2 regions of the Caldisalinibacter kiritimatiensis genome follow, and region 1 is predicted to be linked to the other one. Evidence: predicted binding sites of a transcription regulator. Region 1 holds the regulator's gene; the other holds the start of a gene.
The links. Region 1 encodes HrcA, which represses chaperone genes, less so after heat shock. Its sites were predicted from a motif close to ATTAGCACTCNATANTATNGAGTGCTAAT; they were not measured.

Region 1 (6,033 bases):
GTCACTTAGCACTTCATAGGCCTCATTAATTTCTTTAAACTTTTTTTCCGCTTCTTTATCATCTGGATTCATATCTGGATGGTATTTCTTGGCTAGTTTTCTATAAGCTCTTTTTATTTCTTGTTCACTAGCATTTCTATCTACTCCAAGAACTTCATAATAATCCCTTTTACTCACTTTTTCACCACCTTCCAAAAGGCATTAAACTACTATGTTTTTTCCTTTTATTTATAACAGAAGATATTAAGCTACTCTAGTTAATCCTTAAGTTCTCAGATTCATTATATATAAATTTTATTAAAAAATCAAAGCTAAATCCAAAGGATTTAGCTTTGGTAAAATTAATTATTGTTATCGTCATCATCTACTACTTCATAGTCAGCGTCTACTACATTTTCATCATTCTTTGCACTCTGTCCTTGGGCTTGTTCGTTTGCTGTTTGTTGTGCTTGTTGAGCTCCTGCTGCTTGTTGATACATTTTTTGTGATACTGCATGAAATTCATTTGTTAATTCTTCTGTTTTCTTCTTGATTTCTTCTATGTTATTTCCTTCCATAGCTTTCTTTAATTCGTCTACTTTAGCTTGCACTTTTGCTTTTTCATCTTCACTTACATTATCTCCAAGTTCTTTAAGCGTCTTTTCAGTTTGATAAATTAATGTGTCTGCGTTGTTTCTAACTTCAACTTCTTCTTTTCTCTTCTTATCTTCTTCGGCATACTTTTCTGCTTCTTTTACTTTCTTTTCAATTTCTTCTTCTGATAAATTAGTTGAAGCAGTAATTGTAATTTTTTGTTCTTTTCCAGTTCCTAAATCCTTAGCTGAAACATTTACTATACCATTTGCATCTATATCAAAAGTTACTTCTATTTGAGGCACTCCTCTTGGTGCTGGAGGAATTCCTGTTAATTGGAATCTACCAAGTGTTGTATTATCTTTAGCCATTTGTCTTTCACCTTGAAGTACGTGAATATCAACAGCAGTTTGGTTATCTGCAGCTGTTGAGAACACTTGGCTCTTCTTAGTTGGTATAGTTGTATTTCTTTCTATTAATTTAGTAAATACTCCTCCTAAAGTTTCAATTCCTAGTGATAATGGAGTAACATCTAATAATAATAAATCTTTAACTTCTCCACTTAATACTCCACCTTGAATACCTGCACCTAGTGCAACACATTCATCAGGGTTAATTCCTTTATGAGGGTCCTTTCCTGTTAGTTTTTTAACTGCTTCTTGAACTGCTGGAATTCTTGTTGAACCACCAACTAGTATTACTTTATCAATGTCTGTTGGGCTTAATCCTGCATCATTTAATGCCAATCTAGTAGGTTCTAATGTTTTTTCTACTAAATGTGCAGTTAATTCATTAAACTTAGCTCTAGATAAAGTAATATCTAAATGCTTAGGACCTTCTTGTGTAGCAGTAATAAATGGTAAATTAATATTAGTTGTCATTACACTTGATAGCTCTTTTTTAGCTTTTTCTGCTGCCTCTTTTAATCTTTGAAGAGCCATTTTATCTTGTCTTAAATCTATTCCATTTTCTTTTTTAAATTCTTCTGCTAAGTAATCAATAATTGCTTGGTCAAAATCGTCTCCACCTAGGTGATTGTTACCATTTGTTGCTATAACTTCGAAAACTCCATCTCCTAGTTCTAATATAGAAACGTCAAATGTACCTCCACCTAAGTCAAATACTAATATTTTTTGATGTACTTCTTCTTTATCAATACCATATGCTAATGATGCTGCTGTAGGTTCGTTGATAATTCTTCTTACGTTTAGTCCTGCTATCTTACCTGCATCTTTAGTAGCTTGCCTTTGACTATCTGTAAAATATGCTGGAACAGTAATTACAGCATCTGTGACTTCTTCACCAAGATAACTTTCAGCATCAGCTTTAAGCTTTTGTAAAATCATTGCTGAAATATCTTGTGGTGTATACTCTCTACCATCAATTGTAACTTTATGGTCTGTACCCATATGTCTTTTTATCGAAATTATTGTTCTATCTGGATTTGTTATAGCCTGTCTTTTTGCAGTTTCACCAACTAATCTTTCTCCATCCTTAGTAAAAGCTACTATAGAAGGAGTTGTTCTATTACCTTCTGCATTTGGAATAACTACAGGTTCTCCACCTTCCATTACAGCAACACATGAGTTAGTTGTTCCTAAGTCAATTCCTATTATTTTACTCATTTTTCAATCCTCCTTATGTATTATATTTATTTTGATATTTTTACCATGCTTGGTCTAATAACCTTATCATTTAGTTTATACCCTTTTTGGAATACTTCTATAATTGTACCTTCTTCATGCTCATCTGATTCCTCTTGAGCTACACCATGATGAAGGTTAGGGTCAAATTTTTCCCCTAATGCTTTTATTTCTTCAAGTCCATTTTTACCTAAAATATCAATTAATTGCTTATACACCATTTCTACACCTTGATAAAAACTATCGTTTTTATCTTTTTCTTCAGTACTTAAGGCTCTATCAAAATTATCTATTACTGATAGCAACTGTGAAATAAGCTCTTGAGCCGCAAAAGAATATATACTTTGCTTCTCCTTTTCAGCTCTTTTTTTATAATTTGTAAAATCAGCTTGAAGTCTTAAATATCTACTATTTAACTTTTCTAATTCTTTTACTTTTTCTTCATACATTTTTTTGTAATCTTCCTCAAGTTCCTTTTCCTTGTCTTCTTCTAATTCATCCCTTACTGCTTCCAAATTGCTATCTACTTCTTCTTTCATTTCATTTTCTTCACACTCTAGGTCATTATTTTTTAATTCTTCGCTCATATTCCCCACCTCTCTAATGTCTTCTCATTTAAGCCACATTATAGAGGTGTAAGATACTAATCCTACACCTCTTTAATGTCATTATTTAATATAATACTTATTTAAAATTTCATTCATATCTAATGCAATAGACTTAACAGCTGAAATTACTTTTGAGTAATCCATTCTAGTAGGTCCAATAACCCCTATCCTTCCAATAGTTTTTCCATTTAATCTATAAGTAGCTGTTATTAAACTACAATTTTGAACTTCTCTATACCTATTCTCACTACCGATAGTTATCTCAATATCATGTTCTCCACTTTTTAGCATCATATCAACAACTGAGTTTTTATCTTCTAAGAATGATAAAAATGATTTAGCTTTTGATACATCATTATATTCAGGAAAATTAAATATGTTAGTTACACCATCTGCATATAAAGTCACTTCTTCTGTTTTATCTAAAGATTGATTGATAAGAGGAACTATACTATTTATAGTTGATTTAATAGTTTCCCTTAAATCATACATTTCATTCATTAAACTTACTTGTAAATCTTCTCCTATCTCATATATTCTGTGTCCTTTTATTTTTTCATTTAATATATTAGATATTTTATTTAATTGGTCACAAGAAAGTTCTTTATCTACCCTAAATATTGTATTTTTTATTATATTTGTATCTGTAACTATTACAACTAAAACTTTAGTTTGATTTACAGGTACTAATTGAATATGCTTCAATCTACTTTGCTTCACCTGTGGTGCAATAGCTAGTGATGTATAATTAGTAAGCTGTGATAAAATTTTTGCTACATTTTGTATCAGACTATCTATTTCGCCTATTTCTCTTAATAATTGATTTCTTACTTGATTTCTTACTTTTTGTGATATTAGTTTTTCTTCCATTAACGAATCAACATATAATCTATATGCCTTGTCTGATGGAATTCTTCCAGCAGAGGTATATGGCTGAATTAAATATCCTAATTCTTCTAAATCTGACATTTCATTTCTTATAGTAGCAGAACTAACACCTAAATCATACTTTTTTGATATAGTTCTAGATCCTACTGGCTCCGCATTAGTTATATAACTGTGGATTATAGCTTGTAAAATTCTCAACTTTCTATCATCAAGTTTCAAATATACCACCCCATTCACCTTAAAAGAACAACCCAGTCATACACAACTTTTAAGTATACTTTGGGGAGAATATAAATATTTTCTCCAATTTTCTTTATTAGCACTCTACGTTAACGAGTGCTAATTCCTATGTTTTAAGTTATCACTGAATTTTAAATTTGTCAATACCTTTTAAATAAAATTTGCCAAAAACATATTCCTTTTATGAAAGTAATTCTCTAAAAACTATATTAGATAAATCAAGCCCTAGTTTAGTTAATTTAATACTATTGTTATTTGTAATAAGAAGACCCTGTTCCATTAATTTTCTTAAAATCTCTCCATAGATTTCGTCTACATCTATCTCAAATCTATTATAAAATTCTTTTTTATTTATCCCTTGTATAAGGCGTAGTCCTAGTATCATGTATTCGGCCATTTCGATTTTTTTGTGAATTTTTTCCTTTTCTTCAATTGGTAACATCCTTTTATCTAAAGAGTGAAAATAAGATTTAAAGTTGTTATAATTATTATATCTAATACTATTAATATTTGAATGTGCTGCTAACCCTAACCCTAAGTAAGGCTTTACTTTCCAATATAATAAATTATGGTTGCATTCATACCCTTCTTTTGCAAAATTTGATATTTCATAATGACTATATCCTCTTTGTTCTAGGGTTTCTATACCTTTATGATACATCTCTCTTTCTTCGTCCTCATCTGGTAGTTCAAGTTTAGACTTAAGATACTCTTTATAAAATCTTGTTCCTTCTTCTAGTTTTAAGCTATAAAAAGAAATATGTTCAACACCTAAAACTGCAACTTTATTTAGTGTTTCAATAACATTTTCTAGAGTTTGGTTAGGCAAGTTAAACATTATATCAACATTCACATTCCTAAATCCCCATTTTCTTATTAATTCATAACTTTTATAAAAATCCATTGTATTATGAATTCTACCTATTCTTTTTAAGAGTTTATCATTTAATGTTTGAGCACCAATACTTACCCTATTAATATTTATTTCCTTATATACTTTTAACTTTTCGTCATCTAAAGTTTTAGGATTTGTTTCTATTGTAAATTCCTCTAATTCATTTAAATTCATTTTCCCATATAAACAACTATATATTTCATAAATATATTTTCCTTCTAAAATAGAAGGAGTACCTCCTCCTATAAATATAGTTTTAACTACATAATCTTTTAATAACCTTGAGTACATATCTATTTCTTTTTTTAAATAATATATATAATTATCTATCAAATCCAATTTGTCTGGAAATGATTTAAAGTCACAATAATAACATTTACTCTTACAAAATGGTATATGTATATATATACCCAGTTCCTTCATGTATATTCCTCCTGTTTTTATAATTGCCTTTAATATTATTTTATAAAAAAGTCTTCCTTTAAAATGAAAGATTCTCAAGGTTGACTTTTTTGAAACATATAGAAAAAACACACTCTTGTGTGTTTTTTCTTATAAATACAAATATTATTTCTATTTATCATCAAATTTTAATACTGCTAGGAACGCTTCTTGAGGAACTTCTACATTACCTATTTGTCTCATACGCTTTTTACCCTCTTTTTGTTTTTGAAGTAGCTTTTTCTTTCTACTTATATCTCCACCATAACATTTAGCTAATACATCTTTTCTAAGTGCTTTTACTGTTTCTCTAGCAATTATCTTCGAACCTATAGCTGCTTGTATAGGTATAGGGAATAAATGTCTAGGTATTTCTTCTTTTAACTTTGATGCAATGTGTCTACCTCTCTCATAAGATTTCTCACTGTGCACAATAATTGAAAATGCGTCTACTACTTCTCCATTTATTAAGACATCTAATTTTACTAACTCTGAACGTTCATACCCTTTAAGTTCATAGTCTAGTGAAGCGTAACCTTTAGTTTTAGACTTTAATGCATCGAAAAAGTCATATATTACTTCATTTAATGGTAAATCATAGTGTAAAACTACTCTTGTTTGGTCAATATATTCCATATTATTAAATGTACCTCTTCTATTTTGACATAACTCCATAATTGCACCTACATAATCAGTAGGAGACATTATAGAAGCTGAGACTATAGGTTCTTCCATATAATCTATT
Region 2 (6,033 bases), on a different contig from region 1:
GATATAGAGCTAAATATATTGCAACGACTGCAGCTATAGTAGCCAATAGGCAAATGGATATATATAGAATAAAGAATCTTTCTACCGATTCAGCTAGAAAGGAATTAATGCTTTTATCAGGAGTTGGCCCTAAAGTAGCACACTGTATAATGCTATTTTCTATGGATAAACACGATTCTTTTCCAGTTGATGTATGGGTAAAAAGAGTGATGGAGCATTTTTACTTTAAAAAGGATACTAAAATAAAGGATATTCAGGAATATGCAGAAAATAAATTTGGAGAATATAGTGGATTTGCTCAACAGTATCTATTTTATTATGCAAGAGAAAATGGAATAGGGAGGAAGAAATATAATTGAGAATTAATAAGCTATAAAAATAAAAAACATTCATATTGAAGAATTTGATGTAGCCCACAATTCATTGTGGGGTAAGGTGTGTAATTTTATATTTATTATTTCCTAAGGGCAAGAAGCTAAGAACTACGAACTGCTATAAGGGGGCTTTTAATATGCTAGGAACTATTGTAAACAGTATAGCTATCATCATAGGTGGAATTATAGGATATTTTCTAAAGCATGGTATAAAGGACAAATATAAAGAAACAATAATGCAAGGATTAGGACTCACAGTTATAGTTATAGGATTAATGGGAGCATTGAAGAGTGAAAATGTATTATTAGTAATAATTAGTATAGTAATTGGTAGTGTTATAGGTGAGGCTATGAGTATTGAGTATAATCTAGATAGACTTGGTAATTGGATCGAGGGAAAAGTGGGGAAAACTAATACGAATTTTTCTAAGGGGTTTGTTACTGCCTCTTTGGTATATTGTATAGGTGCTATGGCTATAGTAGGTGCATTAGAAAGTGGACTTACAGGTAATCATCAAACTCTTTTTGTAAAATCCATATTAGACGGAATATCTTCAATAATATTTGCATCTACATTAGGTATTGGAGTTATTTTTTCATCTATATCAGTGTTTATATATCAAGGAATGATAACTATTACAGCTTCACTAGTAAAGACTATATTGGTAGACTCAGTTATAATAGAAATGTCTGCAGTAGGTGGAATTTTAATAATGGGAATAGGTATAAATATTCTTGAAATAAAGAAAATAAAAATAGGTAATATGCTTCCAGCAGTTTTTATACCATTGATTTACCATGTAGTTACATTACTTTGGATTATAGATTAGGGTAATAGAGGGTAGAGATTAGAGTATTAGAGAATAGAGTTAGGGGAAATTGAAAAACTGAAATTATTTTATGGAAAACTCCAGCAATAGTCAATGACAAAAAGCGAATAGCTAAATACTAGATTTAAAAAGCTTTTCATTTTTTTTTCAAGAACTGAGAGCTAAGAACTAAGTAAAAAGCTACTAACTAACAAATCGACGAAGTCGATTTTGTTTTATACGTTTTTAAGTACGTCAGTTAGAACGTCATCTTTTACGTCATTTAGCACGTTTATTTGCACGCTTCTTTACCCTATTATAGCAATTGATGAAAATAAAAGAAAAAACGTGATAATAAACGATATAATAATAAATATTAGAATAATCCGAAATATAAACTAATTATGGGTAAATTTACTCTATTATAATATTTGATTCCATATAATGTATTATATAACATAGTAAATGTAGTGTTAGCACTCATTGAAAGAGAGTGCTAACAAAAGCAAGTAATAAAATTTAATATAAATATAATATACAAGGAGGGTAATCAAATGAATATTAAACCATTAGGAGACAGAGTAGTTATCAAAAAGTTAGAAGCTGAAGAAAAGACAAAAAGTGGAATAGTATTACCTAACACAGCTAAGGAAAAACCTCAAATGGCAGAAGTAGTTGCAGTAGGACCAACTATCGCTAATGACGAAAAGAAAAAAGAAGAAATAAAAGTTGGAGACAGAGTTATTTTCTCTAAATTTGCAGGTACAGAAGTAAAATTAGATGGAGAAGAGTATACAATCTTAAAATTAAACGATATTTTAGCAGTAGTAGAATAGTATAAAAGAAAGTTAATCACATATTTAATACTGGATATAACAGAAAAAATTAATTAAAGGAGTGAATAAATAATGGCTAAGCAAATTAAGTTTGCAGAAGAAGCACGTCGTGCTATGGAAAAAGGAATTAACAAACTAGCTGATACTGTTAAAGTAACATTAGGACCAAAGGGAAGAAATGTTGTTTTAGATAAAAAATTTGGTACACCACTTATTACGAATGATGGTGTTACAATAGCTAGAGAGATAGAATTAAAAGACCCATATGAAAACATGGGAGCTCAATTAGTTAAAGAAGTAGCTACTAAAACTAATGATGTTGCTGGAGACGGTACTACTACAGCTACAGTTTTAGCACAATCAATGATTGGAGAAGGATTAAAGAACGTAGCAGCTGGTGCTAACCCAATGATTTTAAGAAAAGGGATACATAAAGCTGTAGATGCAGCAGTAGAAGAAATCAAGTCATTCTCAAAAGCAATAGATAGCAAAGAAGCTATTGCACAAGTTGCTTCAATTTCAGCTGCAGATGAAGAAATAGGAAAATTAATAGCAGAAGCTATGGAGAAAGTAGGAAAAGACGGAGTTATTACTGTTGAAGAATCAAAATCAATGGGAACTACTTTAGAAGTAGTTGAAGGTATGCAATTTGATAGAGGATACTTATCACCATACATGGCAACTGATACTGAGAAAATGGAAGCTGTTTTAGAAGATCCATATATCTTAATTACAGATAAGAAAATAACAAATATTCAAGATATATTACCAGTATTAGAAAAGATAGTACAACAAGGAAAACAATTATTAATTATAGCTGAAGATGTAGAAGGTGAAGCATTAGCTACATTAGTTGTAAACAAATTAAGAGGAACATTCAACTGTGTTGCTGTTAAAGCTCCAGGATTCGGAGACAGAAGAAAAGAAATGTTAAGAGATATTGCTATCTTAACAGGTGGAGAAGTTATTTCAGAAGAATTAGGATATGATTTAAAAGAAGCTACATTAGACATGTTAGGTACAGCTCGTACAGTAAAAGTTGAAAAAGAAAATACAACTATAGTTAACGGGGCTGGAGACGAAAATGCAATTGAAGATAGAGTAAGACAAATAAAAGCTCAAATTGAAGAAACAACTTCAGAATTCGATAAAGAAAAATTACAAGAAAGATTAGCTAAGCTTTCAGGTGGAGTTGCAGTAATTGAAGTTGGTGCAGCAACAGAAACTGAAATGAAAGAAAGAAAATTAAGAATAGAAGATGCTTTAGCTGCTACAAGAGCTGCAGTTGAAGAAGGAATTGTACCAGGTGGAGGAACTGCTCTAGTAAATACAATTCCAGCAGTTGAAAAATTACTTGAAACTCTTGAAGGAGATGAAAGAACAGGAGCTAAGATAGTATTAAGAGCGTTAGAAGAACCAGTAAGACAAATAGCTGCAAATGCTGGATTAGAAGGTTCTGTTATAGTAGAAAAAGTTAAGAATAGCGAAAAAGAAGTTGGATTTGACGCATTAAATGAAAAATATGTAAATATGATTGAAGCTGGTATCGTAGACCCAACTAAAGTTACAAGATCAGCTCTTCAAAATGCTGCTTCAGTAGCTGCTATGGTATTAACAACTGAAAGTGCAGTAGCTGATATTGAAGAAGAAAATGATGCAGCAGCAGCTGGTGCAGGAATGCCAGGAATGGGTGGCGGAATGCCAGGAATGATGTAATAAAGAAAGTGGCCATTTTGGCCACTTTTTTCTATTCCTTATTATCTATCCCCTACACTCTGTTCTTTAAGCCAATAGCCAAAATCGGCTTTAGTAATACTTCTTATATTTAAAATGCCTTACAATATTGCTTATATCTTTTTCAGTAGTCTTTCTGGCATTGTTCCAACCTCTTATGTTATTGGCATGATGTATCGAAGACTGTATATCTAAGGTATTAAAAAAGCATTGAGATAATGTTTGTTTAAGCAACGGTGAGCATGATTTGGTTAATGCATCATTGTAAAGATTAGATAATTCTTTTTCTGAGGTCATAAGGTCTGATAGAAGTTCTCTTTCAGTTAAGTATTTATTAAAGACCATAGGAAGTGCCTCCTTATTTTTTAAAGTTTATATCCAAGAGTTAATAACTAAGAAGACGTTGTTGCTTTCTTGGAAGTCGACTTTGTTCAATTTTTTTCAGTAACAAGTACTAAGTACCTAAAAAAACTCAGCAGTTTTCTAAGTAGGATATAAGATTATTATAATTTTCCTTATGTCTTTTACTTGCTTTATAACATATAGTTTTTAGTTCATTGTCAAGGCACATATCACTATAAGCTAAATATTTTTTGTATAGTAGGTTTTCATAATTTAACTGATTTTGAATAAATGAGAGAGTCTGTTTGTCAAGGTTCTTATCTTTGGAAGAGTACTTCATTATATAACCTCCAAACATAGTAATAGTCTATTTTTAGGAAATGTTTAATAAAAAATTATTATTTCTATACTAATATTATGTCATAATATTTATATCAATATAGCAAGAAAAAACTGAGTTACAAGGCAATAATATAGTTCAATTTGTAAATTTGTGTAATGTTTTTGAGGTGTTATGATTGAAAGAGAAATTATTAAAAATTAAAACAAAGTATGGTAATGCAACTATAAAATTATTTTTTAACAATGGAATATTAGTTGACTATGAACCTGACTATAATGAATGTAAGGAAATTGCAAAAGGATTTAATACTTCTGTAGAAAAGGTTTACCAAGACTTGCAAGAATATGTTAAGAAATATTTACAAAGTATTTAATGTTTATTCTTGACAAATAGTTTTAGTTTTGTTAACTTATAAAAAAGTCTTCAATTTAAATAAAGACGTTACATTAGAGGATGACTTTTATGCAACACATAACGAAGATTATTTACTAATCTATAAGATGAAACTGAAAATAATCTTCTATGTGTTATAAACTAAATACTAAAAACTAAGAGCCAAGAGTTAAGAACTAAATAAAACGACCCTCATATAATTCTCGGAATATGGCTGAGAAGTTTCTACCGAGTGACCGTAAATCACTTGACTATGAGTGGATTTGTAAAGAACCTAAGTGTTTTTATATCTACTTGGGATGTTGTTGTATTACTGTCTAAAACACACAAATTCACTCAAAGAATTTGTGTGTTTTTTTTAACTACAAACTATAAACTAAAAGCTATCAACTGTGAGTTAGAACAGTATTGCATAAATTATTAAAGTAATTTATTAGTTGAATAAATGAAAGGGGAGTTAGTATAATGGAAAAGTTTTTAGGTGAAGGATTAACATTTGATGATGTGTTGTTAGTACCGGCTAAATCTGAAGTTTTACCTAAAGATGTAAAAATCAGAACTAGACTTACTAAGAAAATAAATCTTAATATACCTATAATGAGTGCAGGTATGGATACAGTTACAGAGGGTAGAATGGCTATAGCAATGGCTAGAGAAGGCGGAATAGGTATTATACACAAAAACATGTCTATTGAAGAACAGGCTTTAGAAGTAGATAAAGTTAAAAGGTCAGAGCATGGTGTTATTACAGACCCATTTTTCTTATCACCGATGCATAATGTTTCAGATGCATTAGAGTTAATGGAAAGATATCATATTTCAGGGGTACCAATAACTGATAATGAAAATAGGTTAGTTGGAATAATAACAAATAGGGATATAAGATTTGAAACAGATACTTCTAAAAAAATTGAAGAAGTTATGACTAAAGAAAGTTTAGTAACAGCAAATAAAGATATATCAATGGATGAAGCATTAGAAACAATGAAAAAATTTAAAATAGAAAAATTACCTTTAATCGATGAAAATGGTAGACTTTCTGGACTTATAACAATCAAAGATATTGAAAAATCAATACAATATCCAAATGCAGCCAAGGATGCTAACGGTAGATTATTAGCAGGAGCAGCAGTAGGAATTACTAAGGATATGGTAGAAAGGGTTAGAGCTTTAGTAAATGCTAAAGTAGACGTGGTGGTAAT

Region 2: groES (co-chaperone GroES) is a predicted target of HrcA. The motif match lies at 1,656-1,684, and genes of this name have one in related genera.

Annotation. Positions count from the first base shown of each region.
Region 1 is NZ_ARZA01000142.1:1,160-7,192, forward strand. Features, by position in the region: gene dnaJ (molecular chaperone DnaJ) at 1-177, opposite strand, end outside; gene dnaK (molecular chaperone DnaK) at 342-2,198, opposite strand; gene grpE (nucleotide exchange factor GrpE) at 2,225-2,803, opposite strand; gene hrcA (heat-inducible transcriptional repressor HrcA) at 2,885-3,931, opposite strand; gene hemW (radical SAM family heme chaperone HemW) at 4,134-5,270, opposite strand; gene lepA (translation elongation factor 4) at 5,421-6,033, opposite strand, start outside.
Region 2 is NZ_ARZA01000203.1:45,550-51,582, reverse strand. Features, by position in the region: gene L21TH_RS09115 (DNA-3-methyladenine glycosylase family protein) at 1-359, shown strand, start outside; gene L21TH_RS09110 (DUF554 domain-containing protein) at 512-1,204, shown strand; gene groES (co-chaperone GroES) at 1,738-2,019, shown strand; gene groL (chaperonin GroEL) at 2,092-3,735, shown strand; gene L21TH_RS09095 (spore coat protein) at 3,826-4,098, opposite strand; gene L21TH_RS09085 (hypothetical protein) at 4,614-4,811, shown strand; purine riboswitch at 5,004-5,105, shown strand; gene guaB (IMP dehydrogenase) at 5,297-6,033, shown strand, end outside.